DNA from 4 places in the Streptomyces gobiensis genome. Region 1 is predicted to be linked to each of the others. Evidence: riboswitches for the same ligand, from Rfam matches in the RefSeq annotation. Region 1 holds a riboswitch; each other region holds the start of a gene.

Evidence for each region. Region 1 has a riboswitch for cobalamin ahead of test1122_RS12170 (ABC transporter substrate-binding protein). Riboswitches for the same ligand answer to the same signal wherever they lie in the genome.
Region 2: linked by a shared signal. The riboswitch ahead of test1122_RS18695 (ribonucleoside-diphosphate reductase subunit alpha) and the one ahead of test1122_RS12170 (ABC transporter substrate-binding protein) in region 1 are both predicted to bind cobalamin.
Region 3: linked by a shared signal. The riboswitch ahead of test1122_RS02335 (cobalamin biosynthesis protein) and the one ahead of test1122_RS12170 (ABC transporter substrate-binding protein) in region 1 are both predicted to bind cobalamin.
Region 4: linked by a shared signal. The riboswitch ahead of test1122_RS07540 (CbtB-domain containing protein) and the one ahead of test1122_RS12170 (ABC transporter substrate-binding protein) in region 1 are both predicted to bind cobalamin.

What each region holds. Positions count from the first base shown of each region.
Region 1 is NZ_CP086120.1:2,629,661-2,633,128, reverse strand. It holds gene test1122_RS12175 (ABC transporter permease) at 1-707, opposite strand, end outside; gene test1122_RS12170 (ABC transporter substrate-binding protein) at 704-2,380, opposite strand; cobalamin riboswitch at 2,364-2,532, opposite strand.
Region 2 is NZ_CP086120.1:3,988,240-3,991,707, reverse strand. It holds gene test1122_RS18705 (CstA-like transporter-associated (seleno)protein) at 1-162, shown strand, start outside; gene test1122_RS18700 (GNAT family N-acetyltransferase) at 435-941, shown strand; cobalamin riboswitch at 996-1,121, shown strand; gene test1122_RS18695 (ribonucleoside-diphosphate reductase subunit alpha) at 1,247-3,468, shown strand, end outside.
Region 3 is NZ_CP086120.1:476,058-479,525, reverse strand. It holds gene test1122_RS02340 (cobyric acid synthase) at 1-678, opposite strand, end outside; gene test1122_RS02335 (cobalamin biosynthesis protein) at 675-1,592, opposite strand; cobalamin riboswitch at 1,714-1,844, opposite strand; gene test1122_RS02330 (hypothetical protein) at 2,039-2,251, opposite strand; gene test1122_RS02325 (inorganic phosphate transporter) at 2,285-3,468, opposite strand, start outside.
Region 4 is NZ_CP086120.1:1,627,612-1,631,079, reverse strand. It holds gene test1122_RS07545 (glycoside hydrolase family 6 protein) at 1-1,023, opposite strand, end outside; cobalamin riboswitch at 1,070-1,232, shown strand; gene test1122_RS07540 (CbtB-domain containing protein) at 1,267-1,491, shown strand; gene test1122_RS07535 (CbtA family protein) at 1,509-2,300, shown strand; gene test1122_RS07530 (class F sortase) at 2,278-2,946, opposite strand; gene test1122_RS07525 (hypothetical protein) at 2,953-3,468, opposite strand, start outside.

The DNA of each region.
Region 1 (3,468 bases):
CGTTCGGGGATGCCGTGCAGCCTGGCCATGCGCACATACTCGGCCCGCACCACCTCGCCGGTACGGGCGCGGACCATCCGGACCGACTGCCCCGCCATCACCGTGAGCAGGCTGGCCACCGGCAGGACGAGGGTCTCCGGGCGGGCGAGCGGGCTGGTGCCGTCCGGTATCAGGGACACCGGCGGCAGCAGCCGCAGACCGAGGGCGAACACCGCGATCAGGCCGGTCGCCGCAACGAACTCGGGCAGCGACTGCAGCCCGATCGCCACCGCCGAGGTGACGCGGTCCGCGAACCGGCCCTGCTGCAGGCCCGACCACACCCCGAGCCCGATCGCGACCGGCACCAGCAGCGCCGCCGCCAGCCCGGCCAGCAGCAGCGTGTTGCCCAGCCGCTGGCCGACGATGTCGGTCACCGGGCGGCCGCTGACCAGGGAGCGCCCCAGGTCGCCGTCGACGGTCCCGGCCAGCCAGTCGACGTACCGCAGGGCCCAGGGCCGGTCCAGGCCCAGCTCCGCGCGCAGCGCGGCGATCTGCTCCGGCGTACCGCCCGCCCCGCCCGCCGACCGGGACAGAATCACCTCGGCCGCGTCACCCGGGAGCAGCTCCGTCCCGGCGAACACCAGCACCGTGGCGGCGCCCGTCACCCCTGCCGCGGCCAGCAGCCGCCGCCCGCACGCGGTGAGCAACGGGTGCGCATGGCAGGTCACGCGCCGCCGATCCAGACATCGCGGTAGCTGCCCCAGCCGTCGGAAGCCGGCGGGGCGCCGCGGACGCCGCCGACCTTGTGCTGTGCGCCGTCGATCCACTGCATGAACGAGTGGATGATGTGCCCGCCGTCCTGCCAGAGCTCCTGCTGCAGATCGGCGTAGCGCCGCTCCCGCAGGCCGGGGTCCATGGTGGCGCGCGCGGCGAAGAACCGCTTGTCCCAGTCCGGACGGCGCCAGCCGGTCTCATTCCGGTCCGAGGTGGACAGCATCGTCTGTCCGTAGAACCAGTCGAGCGCGTAGTTGCCCCAGCCGCCCTGCGCGAAGGGCTTCTTGGCCCACACCTGCGACCAGTACGAGTCGGCCGGTGACTTGTCCAGCTTGATGGCGATCCCCGCACGCCTGGCCTGCTCGGCGTAGAGGGTCGCGGCCTCCAGCATGCCGGGGGAGACATCTGAGGTGTGGAGGGTGACGGTCAGCCCCTCCTGACCCGCCTTGCGCAGCAGCGACTTCGCCTTGTCCGGATCGTAGCCGCGCTGCGGCAGGTCGTCGTGGTACAGCGGAGCACCCAACCCGTACAGGTCGTTGCCCACTTCGGCGTAGCCGGAGTACACCGTGTCCACGATCTCCTGGCGGTCCACCGCCAGCTTCAGGGCCTCGCGCACATCCGGATCGCTGAACGGCTTCCGGTCGACCATCATGTTGAAGCTCTGCATACGGCCGACCGGCGACGTCACGACCTGGACCCGGCCCGCCCGCTCCTGCGCCGCGGCCTGCGCCCAGGCCAGCTCGTGCGCGACATCGGCGTCGCCGCCGAGCAGCGCGTTGAGCCGGGTGTCGGGCTTGGTGATGAAGATGATCTCCAGCTCGTCGAGGTAGGGGCGACCGCTCTCCCAGTAGGAGTCGTTCCGGGTCAGCCGCACCCGGTCCCCCGGGCTCCACCGGCCGAACCGGAACGGCCCGGTGCCGACCGGCGGATGGTCGTTGTCGAACGCGGTCGTGCCGTCCTGGATGACGTAGACGTACCAGCCCGCGAGCAGCGACGGCAGGTCGGCGATGGGCTGGCGCATCGGGACCGCCACGGTACGCCGGTCCACCTTGCGCAGCCCCTCGGCATCCACCATCGCGAGGTCCTTGGCACCCGTGAAGGAGGACTTGGGGTCGAGCAGATACCTGATGGAGTACATCAGGTCGTCGGCCGACAGCGGCTTGCCGTCGTGCCACTCGACGCCGTCCCGGAGCCTGATGGTCCACCGCGAGCCGTCGGAGTTCGGTTCGATGGACTCCGCAAGCCGGTTGGTGACCGTGAGATCGTCGTCGTACGCGCACAGCTTGTCGAAGAGGTTCTTCATCACGATGCCCGCGCCCCACGATCCGGCGACGAAGGGGTGCAGCGTGTCATCGCTGGAGCTGGCCCCCGAGACCACCGCACGCAGCCGGCCCCCGCGCCGGGGCTCCCCCGCGCCGGTGGGCGAGGTCTGCCCGGAGGCGCACGCGGTCAGGCCACCGCCGAGGGCGAGACCGGACGAGGCGACCGCCAGCCCACGCAGAAACGCGCGCCGGTTGACCTGATGTGCGGGGGAACGTACAGAACTGGGCAGCGCAAGGCGCGCCCGGGCAGGACCGACCATGGTGGACCCGTCTCCATCCTCGTGGAACCACTGGGCTTGCACCACGGCCGGTCTCCTGGCTTCCAGCTCACCGCTCCCCCACGCCTTCCCACGCCCTCGGGCGCAGTGGCACAGATGCAGGGGAGCTCCCTGGTCACAGTGGCGGGACCGCACCGGATCCACACCGGTTTCCCGTAACCGCGGCACGGACAACATAGCCAGCCCAGCCGGTCCATGGGGAGTGTCACTGCTCACCAGCCCCCAGCGGCGCCGGTCAGAGCGGGACAAGCCGGACCCGGCAACCGAAGCGCCACGGGGGCTTGCGCCACCACACCAGCGCCCGCGACATCGCCGTATCGACACCGGACTTGGGGACCGTTTCGACCAGCAACACGCTCCGAGACTTCCCAATGGCCACCGCCCTCGATACTCGGACACCCAGGCCCTATCGTTGCAGGTCAGGAGTCACTCCTCGCGTTTCCGACCACTTATCGGACATCTTCTGGCGACGAAGGCCGAGCTAGGCGCCGATTATTCCCAGGGCACCCGCAGCACCGCTCGCGAAGCGAGTTCGCTGAGGTTCGCACGGGTCCCCGGGCGGCAACTGCAACCACGGCACGACGAGGTCCCCAGCCGCTGAGCTGTCGGGGCTCTTGCTCAGCCCGGTAAGGCTGGGTGGAGGATGCGAAATTCGAAACTCGTGGGGGGTTGCCCCCCACACTTTCCAACTGTTCGACAGGGCGTCCTGAGGTGATCAAGGTTGTCCTGATCTGCGGCGGAGTCGGTGGTCTCCTGGCTTCCGGACGGTGCTGGGCGTGCCTGAATGAGACAAGAACTGAGACCATGTGGTCGATTGCTGCTCGCTTATACGCCCTTGACGACGATGGCGTGCTTGTGGCCGTGCAGTGTGACGTCGGTCAGCAGGTGAAGGGCTGCGCGGGCCTCGTCCTTGCCGATGTCGGCAACCCGGACGCGGGAGATCACCCAGCCCCAGCGCGCTGTTCGGTGGTCCTGCTGTCGTATGCCTCGATGAATGTCGTAGGGGAGGTCATTACCTCGGTTACTCCGCGGGTGCGAGGCCGAGCCGGGGATCATCTTGTAGGTCGCCGCGCACCACGAGAGCGAGTGCCTCGCAGTCGAGCACGAAGACGTGC
Region 2 (3,468 bases), 1.4 Mb from region 1:
TGGTACGTGCGTGAGTTCACCGGCGAGACCGCGTATGAGCGGTATGCGGAGCGGGTGCGGCGGGAGCGTCCCGGGGCGGTGGTGGTGAGCCGGGGGGAATTTGAGCGGCGCCGCATGGACCGCCGCGACGGGGATCCCCGGGAGGGGTTCCGCTGCTGCTGAGTGGCCGCCGGGGGTCCCCTGGCTCGGCCCCGTGGGGGCTGCGTTCCCGGGGTGCCGTGGGTGGGTGTCCCCGTATCCCGCCCCTTCCCGTAACCGGGGCTCACGCCCCCGGGCCCCGGGGTTCGCCGGGTGCGGGCCGGTGGCCGGGTTGTGCCCACCCACAGCCCCTCGCGGGGCTGCGAGTGCCCACAACACTTGGGGGCCGGGGGCGGAGCCCCCAGTTTCGGGAAGGAGCGGGGGGTGGGGAACGCACCCTCGTTCACACTGGGCGCATGGATATCGTGATCAGAGTGGCCCGCTCCGAGGAGCTGGATGAGATTGGGGAGCTGACCGCCGAAGCGTATCTGGGTGACGGCCTGCTCGACTTCGGGGAAGCCGACCCCTATCTCGCCGAACTGCGCGACACGCGGCGGCGGTCGGAGCACGCCGAGGTGCTGGTGGCCGCGGACAGCCGCAGCGACGAGCTGCTGGGTACGGTCGCCTTCGTCGCTGAGGGCGGGGAGTACGCCGATATCGCCCGGCCCGGCGAAGGTGAGTTCCGGATGCTGGCGGTACGGCCCGAGGGGCGCGGCCGGGGGGCCGGGGAGGCCCTGGTGCGGGCATGCGTCAGCCGGGCGCGGGGGCTCGGGCTGACCCGGCTGGTGCTCTCCAGCCAGCAGGGCATGCACGCGGCCCACCGGCTGTACGGGCGGCTGGGGTTTGTCCGTACCCCGGAGCGGGACTGGGAGCCGCTGCCGGGATTCAGGCTGTGGACGTTCGAGCTGGACTTGTCAACCTAACGCGTATACCGGACACAACATATGGGGGTGCATGACCCACGCGCCACTAGATGTATGCTCGTCCTCGCTGTCGCCGCAGGGGAATCCGGTGCGAATCCGGAACTGTCCCGCAACGGTATGCGATGGGTGCTTCCATGCGCCTTCGCGAGTCCGAAGACCTGCCGACGGTATCGAATACGTCCGGGCCTCGCGGGTTGGGCCGGTGGACGCTGCGTGGTGTGCTCCGCTCTGCTTGCGGCACGCCCGTACGCGCCCCGCCGCGCACCAGCCTCGTGGCCCCTGCCGAGCGAGGGAGAGCCCGTCCCGTGACCATCGCACCCGCGGAGCCCGTATCAGCGGTGCTGTTGCGCACCCTGACCGATCTCACTGCCGATCTGCCCGCCACCGACCCGGGCAAGGTGGCGGCCGCCGCGCTGCGCGGCCGCAACGCCGGGTCGGACGAAGCGGAGTTGCGGTCGCTGGCCACCGAGGCCGCCGCCGGGCTGATCGGCGATGAGCCGCAGTACTCACGGCTCGCCGCGCGGCTGCTGACCCTCGCCATCCGGGATGAGGCCGCCGGCCAGGGCGCGGTGTCCTTCTCGGCGTCGGTGGCGGTGGGCCACCACGAAGGGCTGATCGCGGACCGTACGGCCGAGTTCGTACGGACCCATGCGGCGGCGCTGGACGCGCTGGTCGAGCGGGCCCTGGCCGAGGGCGCCGATGACCGCTTCGGCTACTTCGGACTGCGTACCGTCCACTCCCGCTATCTGCTGCGGCATCCGATGACCCGCCAGGTCATCGAGACCCCACAGCACTTCCTGCTGCGGGTGGCCTGCGGGCTCGCCGAGGACGACAGCGAGCGAGCACTGGCCGACGTCGCCGAGCTGTACCGGCTCACCAGCACGCTGGCCTACCTGCCCTCCTCCCCCACCCTCTTCAACTCCGGCACCCGCCACCCGCAGATGTCGTCCTGCTATCTGCTGGACTCGCCGCTGGATGAGCTGGATTCCATCTATGAGCGCTACCACCAGGTCGCCCGGCTGTCGAAGCACGCCGGTGGTATCGGCCTGTCGTACTCACGGATCCGGGCCCGAGGGTCGCTGATCCGCGGGACGAACGGCCACTCCAATGGCATCGTCCCGTTCCTGCGCACCCTCGACTCCTCGGTCGCCGCGGTCAATCAGGGCGGCCGTCGCAAGGGCGCGGCCTGTGTCTATCTGGAGACCTGGCACGCGGACATCGAGGAGTTCCTGGAGCTGCGGGACAACACCGGGGAGGAGGCCCGCCGCACCCACAACCTCAATATCGCGCACTGGATCCCGGATGAGTTCATGCGCCGCGTCGAGGCGGATGCTGACTGGTCGCTGTTCTCGCCGGTGGATGTGCCGGAGCTGGTGGATCTGTGGGGCGATGACTTCGACGCGGCGTACCGGAAGGCGGAGGCCGCGGGGCTGGCCATCAAGTCCATCCCGGCGCGCCAGCTGTACGCCCGGATGATGCGCACCCTGGCGCAGACCGGCAATGGCTGGATGACCTTCAAGGACGCCGCCAACCGCACCGCGAACCAGACCGCCGAGCCGGGCCATGTGGTCCACTCCTCGAATCTCTGCACCGAGATCCTGGAGGTGACGGACGATGGCGAGACGGCGGTGTGCAATCTGGGCTCGATCAACCTCGCCGCGCATCTGGGCCCGGATGGGGACATGGACTGGGAGCGGCTGGACGCCACGGTCCGTACGGCCGTGACCTTCCTCGACCGGGTGGTGGACATCAACTTCTACCCGACCGAGCAGGCCAGCGGCTCCAACTCCCGCTGGCGCCCGGTCGGTCTGGGCCTGATGGGGCTGCAGGATGTCTTCTTCCGGCTGCGGCTGCCCTTTGACTCACCGGAGGCCAGGGCGCTGTCCACCCGGATCTCCGAGCGGATCATGCTCGCGGCCTACGAGGCCTCCGCGGATCTCGCCGAGCGGCACGGCCCGCATCCGGCCTGGGAGTCCACCCGGACGGCGCACGGTGTGCTGCACCCCGACCACTACGGTGACGCTCAGCCCAGCTGGCCCGAGCGCTGGGCGGCCCTGCGGGCCCGTATCGCCAAGACCGGTATGCGCAACTCGCTGCTGCTGGCCATCGCGCCGACCGCGACCATCGCGTCGATCGCGGGTGTCTATGAGTGCATCGAGCCGCAGGTCTCCAACCTCTTTAAGCGCGAGACGCTCAGCGGGGAGTTTCTGCAGGTCAACGCCTATCTGGTGGAGGACTTGAAGCGGCTGGGGCTCTGGCACGAGCGGACCCGGGAGGGGCTGCGCGAGGCCAATGGCTCGGTACAGGAGCTGCCCGGCGTTCCGGAGGAGGTGCGGGCGCTGTACCGCACCGCGTGGGAGGTCCCGCAGCGGGCGCTGATCGATATGGCGGCGGCCCGGACTCCCTATCTCGACCAGAGCCAGTCACTGAACCTGTTTATGGCGGCGCCGACGATTGGCAAGCTCAGTTCGATGTACGCGTATGCGTGGAAGCGGGGTATCAAGACCACGTATTACCTGCGGTCGCG
Region 3 (3,468 bases), 2.2 Mb from region 1:
CACCCCCACCGTGGGCCGCCCGGTGAGCTGGCGCAGCATCTCCAGGCCAGGCTCCAGCAGCGTCACATCGCCACGGAACTTATTGACGACATAGCCCGCGACCAGCTCCTGGTCCTTGGCGGACAGCAGTGCGGTCGTACCGAAGAAGGAGGCGAAGACGCCGCCCCGGTCGATGTCCCCGACGACCACCACGGGGATACGGGCCGCCCGCGCGATACCCATATTGACGATGTCGCCGCGCCGCAGATTGATCTCGGCCGGACTCCCGGCTCCCTCGCAGATCACCGCGTCGTGGGTGCGCCGCAGCTCGGCCAGACAGTCCGTCACCGTGCCGAGCAGCCGCTCCTGCCGCCCCGCCGCGTGGTAGCCACGCGCGCTCAGCTCGCCGACCGGCTTCCCCAGCAGTACGACCTGGCTGGTGCGGTCCCCGCCGGGCTTGAGCAGTACGGGATTCATCAGCGCGCTCGGCTCGGTCCGGGCGGCGGCCGCCTGCATGGCCTGCGCCCGCCCGATCTCAGCACCCTCACGGGTGACAAAGGAGTTGAGTGACATGTTCTGCGCCTTGAAGGGCGCGACGTTGATGCCCTTACGCGCCAGCCACCGGCAGATGCCCGCTGTGACCACACTTTTGCCCGCGTCGGAGGTCGTTCCCGCCACGAGGAGCCCGCCGCCCGTCATGTCCGCTCCTTCACATAACCGGCCGCGCAGCACACGGCCAGAGCCAGTGCGCTGACATGGCGGGAGAGCCGGACAGCCCGCTCGATATCGGCTGCTTCGACCGCTCTGCCGGGAGCGTTGAGCACCGGGCGGTGTTCGACGCGTCCGCCATAGGAGAGGGTGCCGCCCAGCCGTACCCCCAGCGCGCCCGCGAACGCGGCCTCCACCGGCCCGGCGTTGGGGCTGGGGTGCAGGCCCGCGTCCTGCCGCCAGGCACGCAGCGCGCCGCGCCGGTCCGGGCCGAGGAGCGCCGCCAGCGTGGCGGTGAGCCGGGAGCCCGGCCACCCGGCGACATCGTCCAGCCGGGCGGCGGCCCAGCCGAACCGGCGGTAGCGGGCGGACTTATGGCCGACCATGGCATCGAGGGTGTTGACTGCCCGGAACGCGGCCATTCCCGGCACGCCCCCGAGGGCGCCCCAGACGAGTGCGCCGACGACCGCGTCCGAGGTGTTCTCGGCGACCGACTCCACTACGGCCCGGGCGATTCCGTCCGCGTCCAGCGCCTGTGGGTCCCGCCCGCACAGTCCCGGGAGCAGCTTCCGGGCCCGCTCGATGTCCCCGTCGGCCAGCGCGTCCCGAACGGCCCACGCCTCGCGAGCGAGTGACGTACCCCCCAGCACGGCCCACGTCACCCCAGCGGTAAGGACCTTGGAGCGGCGGGGGAATAGCCGCGTCAGCGCCGCCGCGCCGGCGGCTGCGCCCCCAACGCACAGCACAGCGTGCAGCGCGCCCGCGGCGCGGTGATCGCGCCACAGCCGGCGCTCCACCGTGGTGGCAATGTGCCCGAAAGCGGCGACAGGGTGGGCACGGCGCGGGTCCCCCGCGAGCACATCGCAGAGATAACCCAGCGCGGCGCCGGTCGCTGAGAAACGCATCGCGTCGTCAGCCGGCCGTCGTACCTCGTACGGTCAACAGGTCAGGGGGCGGAGAAATGCCAGGCATGGCGGTATGTCCTCACTCAGGGTCCTCGCCCTGGCTCGACGTGACCGGCGGTGAGAGTCTCCTGGCTCCCGGATCGGCACATCCCCCGGTCTTCCAGCCTCCGTGCGGGACCGTGACTTCTTCGGGTGGGGGTGTGCTCCCCGGTGACAGTGGCGGGACCGCGCCGGATTCGCACCGGCTTCCTCTCCTGCCGCCGTTTGGCAACGGGCAGTCCACCATGCCCGGACAGAGCCGTCAACTCACCCCTGACCTGCGACAGGAGAGTGTGAGCAGACACACGAAAGGGGGTACGGGCGGTGCCCGTACCCCCTCGGGGAACGCCGGTGCCGACTGTGCCAGTTGTGCCAGCTGTGCAGTTGTGCAGCTGTGCTCGGCTGACTCAGGTCGCGATGATGTAGATGCCGTATGCCACGGCCATCGCGCACAGGGCGTAGCAGATGTACGCGCCGGTCCGGGCGAGCGCGGTCGAGCCGCCGTCCGCCTTGCGGGCGGAGGAGCCGACGATGCCGAGCGTGAAGACACCCACCAGGGCCACGGTCGCCACGAGGCTGACGCCGAAGACCTGGCCGAGGGCGGCCCAGTCAATGTTCATCGTGGTGGTTCCTTCTGGATTACGGTGCCTGGCTTATGGGGTGACGCTGGCAGCGGGCTGTTCGGGCTGCTCAGCGTTCTGCTGCTCGGCGTTCTGCTGCTCGGCGGGCATGGTGCCTGCCGGGGGCGGGGCGACGGCCTGGACGGCGGCGGTGACGACACCCTGGGGCTCCGTGCGTATGTCACTGATGGGCGCCACATCGTTGACGTTGGTGTGGTCGACCGGCTGGCGACGGGAGGCGAACCAGATGGTGGTGCAGCTGGCCACCAGGAGGAAGGTGACCGTGCCGACTCCCCAGGCGCCCTGACTGGCCAGGACCGCCGAGATCGCGGCGATCAGCGCGGCGGCGGGCAGGGTCAGCCCCCAGCCGACGAACATCCGGGTCGCGGTGGACCAGCGGACGATTCCGCCCCTGCGGCCCAGCCCGGAGCCCATGACCGCGCCGGAGCAGACATGCGTGGTGGAGAGCGAGAAGCCGATGTGGGACGAGGCCAGGATGGTGGCCGCGGCACTGGTCTGGGCGGCGAAGCCCTGCGGCGGCTGGATGTCGGTGAGGCCCTTGCCCATGGTGCGGATGATGCGCCAGCCACCGAGGTAGGTGCCGAGCGCGATGGCGAGACCGGCTGAGGCGATGACCCAGGTCGGCGGATCGGAGCTCGGGGCGAGCGCGCCACCGGTGATCAGCGCGAGGGTGATCACACCCATGGTCTTCTGCGCGTCGTTGGTGCCGTGGGCCAGGGAGACCAGGGCGGCCGAGGTAATCTGCCCCGCCCGGTAGCCCTTGGCGGTCTGCTGCTGATCGGCCCTGCGCGCCAGCCGGTAGGTCAGCCGGGTCGCGAACATCGCGGCGATACCGGCGACGAGGGGGGCGGCCAGTGCCGGAATCAGCACCTTCATGACGACGACATCGCCGTTGACGGCGCGGAATCCGGCCGAGGCGACGGTCGCGCCGATCAGACCACCCATCAGGGCGTGTGAAGAACTGGAGGGCAGACCGGCGAGCCAGGTCAGCAGATTCCAGGTGATCGCGCCCACCAGACCAGCGAAGATCACTTCCGGTCGGATACCGGCGCCCTCGTCAACGATTCCGGAGGAGATGGTCTTGGCGACCTCGACGGAGACAAAGGCGCCGACGAGGTTGAGTGCCGCGGACATCGCCACCGCGGCCTTGGGCTTCATCGCCCCGGTGGAGATGGTGGTGGCCATGGCGTTGGCCG
Region 4 (3,468 bases), 1.0 Mb from region 1:
GCCCGCCTTGGGGCCGCCCTTGCAGGTGCCGTCCGACTCCCCGGGCCGCTTGATCCACAGATAGGCGTCGACCAGCTCCTCACCGGTGTCCGTGGTCGGGGGCTCGCCCAGCGCCCGGCCCGGCGGGTTGCACCAGGCCTCGGCGTCCTCCTCGGCCCCCTCGCCCTCTATGGGGCCATTGCCGTTGCGGCTGGTGTCGATGACGAAGTGTTTGCCGCCAACCATCGCGGACAGCTTCTTGCCGTATGCGATGTTCTCCTTGGTCGTCTGGTAGTTGGAGACATTGAGCGAGAAGCCGTCGGCGCGCTCGATTCCGGCCCGCTTCAGCGGCCCGACCAGGGCGCCCGCGTCCCGAATCCAGTGCGGATTGCCCGCGTCCACATACACCTTGGTGTTCGGGAGCCCCTTGAGCTTTTCCACCGCTTCCTTGATCAGGGCGTACTGCTCATCATGGAGAGCGCGGGGCACACAGCCGGGATCCAGTATGTGCGGTAGTGCGTCCGGCTCCACGATCACCGAGGCCTTACGGTCCCCGATGCCGTTGACAACCTTGTTGAGCCAGTCCCGGTAGGTGTTGCCATCTGGCGCGCCGCCCTGTGAATACTGCCCGCAGTCGCGGTGCGGGATGTTGTAGAGCACCAGCAGCGCGCTCGTATTCGCCTTCGCGGCGGCCTTGGTGATGTGGCGCGTCTCTCCCTCGGGATCGTCCGTCCCGATCCACTCCCCGACGGGCTGGCTGGCGATCTTCTCGATCAGCGCCGCCTCTTCGGCCTTGTTCTCCTTGCGGAGCTTGTCCAGAGCCCGGGCGGCGCTGCCATCAGGGTTCACCCAGAAGGGCTTGCCCGCCTGGGACGGCTTCCCCTCGTCCGGATTCTTCACGTCTCCACTCTTCCCCGATGACGAGAAGCAGGCGGTGAGGAGGGCCATCGCACCCACCACTGCCCCACCCACGGTCAGGCCGGTGCGAACTGCTCGGTGCCTGCGAACTGCTCGGTGCCTGCGGCCGGCGTCGGTGCCGTACATCCACTCCCCTTTGGATACGGTGCAAACCGGTCGCCCCCATCGTGGCACATTGACAGGTCAGACGGGTCCTGGGACTCTCCATCAGACACATTTGGATAAAGAGGCGATGGTGTTCAGGAACCCGGTGCAACTCCGGGACGGTCCCGCCACTGTGACCGCATGGGCCTCCCATGCGGAAGTCAGGAACTGACCTGTCGCTCTCCCACCGTTGGGGCGTGGAAACCCCAGGAGGAGGCACCGCGGATGTCCCTGCACACCGGTTCACCGACCACTGTCGCACCCGACACGGCTGCTAGCGCGACGATTCGTACCCGTGACTGGCTGATCGCGGGCGCCGCGGTCATCATCGCGCTGATCGCGCTCTACGCCGTCTTTATGGACAACGGCCATGTCATCGCCGCGACCGGCGAGTATCTGCACGAGTTCTCCCACGATGGACGGCACCTCTTCGGTGCCCCCTGCCACTGATCGGGGCCGTCCGCACCATGTCTGATTCGACAACTCCCTACCCCGTGCTGCCCCTGCTCCGGCGGGGGCTGCTCGCGGGCGGTCTGGCAGGCCTGGCCGCCGGGCTGTTCTCGCTGCTCCTGGCGGAGCCGTTGATGGACCGGGCGATCCGGCTTGAGGAAGAGCGGCAGACCGCGTCCGCCCATGCGCACTCCGCCCATACGCCTTCCGCCCATACGCATGAGGCCGAAGAGCTGTTCTCACGCGGCACACAGCACTTCGGACTGCTCGTCACCGCGGTGGTCGTCGGCCTCGCCCTCGGGGTCTTCTTCGCGGTCGCCTATGCGCTGATCCACCGGGCGAACCCCGAGGACCGGCCCTGGCCACGTGCCCTCACCCTGGCGGGCGCGGGCTTCCTCGCCCTCTCCCTCCTGCCGGGCCTGCGCTACCCGGCGAACCCTCCGGGGGTCGGTGACGGCGGCACGGTCTCCGAACGCCAAGCCCTCTGGGTGGCGGCGCTGGTGATCGGCGTCCTGGGCATGCTGCTCGCCTGGCAGCTCCACCGGCGACTCACCGACCGTCCGGCGCCGGTACGGCAACTGACGGTGGCCGGCACGGTCATCGCCATTCTGGGGGTGCTCTTCCTCCTGCCGGGCAACCCCGACCCGGTGCCGGTCCCGGCGCCGCTCCTCTGGGACTTCCGGGTGCTCTCCCTGGCCTCACACGCCCTGCTGTGGGGCGCTCTGGGGGCGGCATTCGGTGCCCTGGGTCTGCGCGCGGCGGCCAGCGAGCGCACGCGGGAGGCGCTTACTCCCGCTGAGAGCCAGTGAGGTAGGCAGAGACCACCACATTGGCCGTGTACGCGCGCTCCGCGCGGTCGAAGGTGCCACCGCAGGTGATGATGCGCAGCTCAGCCCGGCCCTTCGACCGTGCGCCGTACACCTTCTTCGCGTCGAAGTCACCACGCTGAACGACGTCGACTTCCTCCACCGTGAACTCGGCCACCGTGCCATCGGCCCGCGTCACCTTCACCACCGTGCCCGGCTTCATGGTGCTCAGCCCATAGAAGACGGCCTTCTCGCTCTCCGTGTCGACATGACCGACCAGCAACGACGCGCCTTCCGCACCCGGCACCGGGCCGTCCGCGTACCAGCCAACGGTGTCCGCCGCACTGAGCGGTGGCGGATCGATCGCACCATCCCGGTCCAGGCCACGTTCGACCACCGGGGCTGCCACGCCCAGCCGTTCGATCTCAATGCGCTGCGGCTTCGACTCGCCGCTCAGCGGTTCATGTGCGGCGGGCAGCGGGCGCCCGTCCACCAGACCGCCGGCCCGGGACACATCACCGAGCACCGGAACGCCGAAGTCGCCATCCGTCAGATCCTTGCCCCAGAGCCACAGTCCGAGCAGCAGTACGGCCCAGGCCACCCCGGTCAGCAGCCTGCCGCCGCCGGTGGAACGCTCCTCCTCGGACATCGCCGGTCAGCTGTCGCCGCCGTGCCGCGCCACGGTACGTCGGCGCAGCAGCGCGGCGCCCGCGATGCCCAGCGCGGCGGCACCGCTCAGCCCGAGGGCGAGCGAGTGCGGCACTCCGGCGCTGCTCTCTCCCGCGGTGCCGCCGCCACCGGCACGTACGGGGGCGACCGGTGCGCTGTGCACAGTGTGCTCGCCGTGCTCGCCGCGCCCACTGTGCTCGCCGCGCCCACTGTGCTCGCCGTACCCACTGTGCCCAGTGGGCTCGCTGGGCCGGGGAGGCCGGAACGGGTGGGGCCCCTTGCCGCCGACGACGGAGAACCGGCCCTCCGCGATGGCCTTCTTGAGGTTTCCCGTCTTGTCGTAGCAGTCAACCGTGATCCGGTATGCGCCGGGCTGCGCCGAGGCACGTACGCTCGCGTCGGCGGTGAGCGCGTCATCCGCGGTGGCCTTCAGCGCGATGGCGGACACAAATGCCCTGGACCGCGCGATCCCTTTGTCGCCGTCGCAGGAGTCGACCCGGAT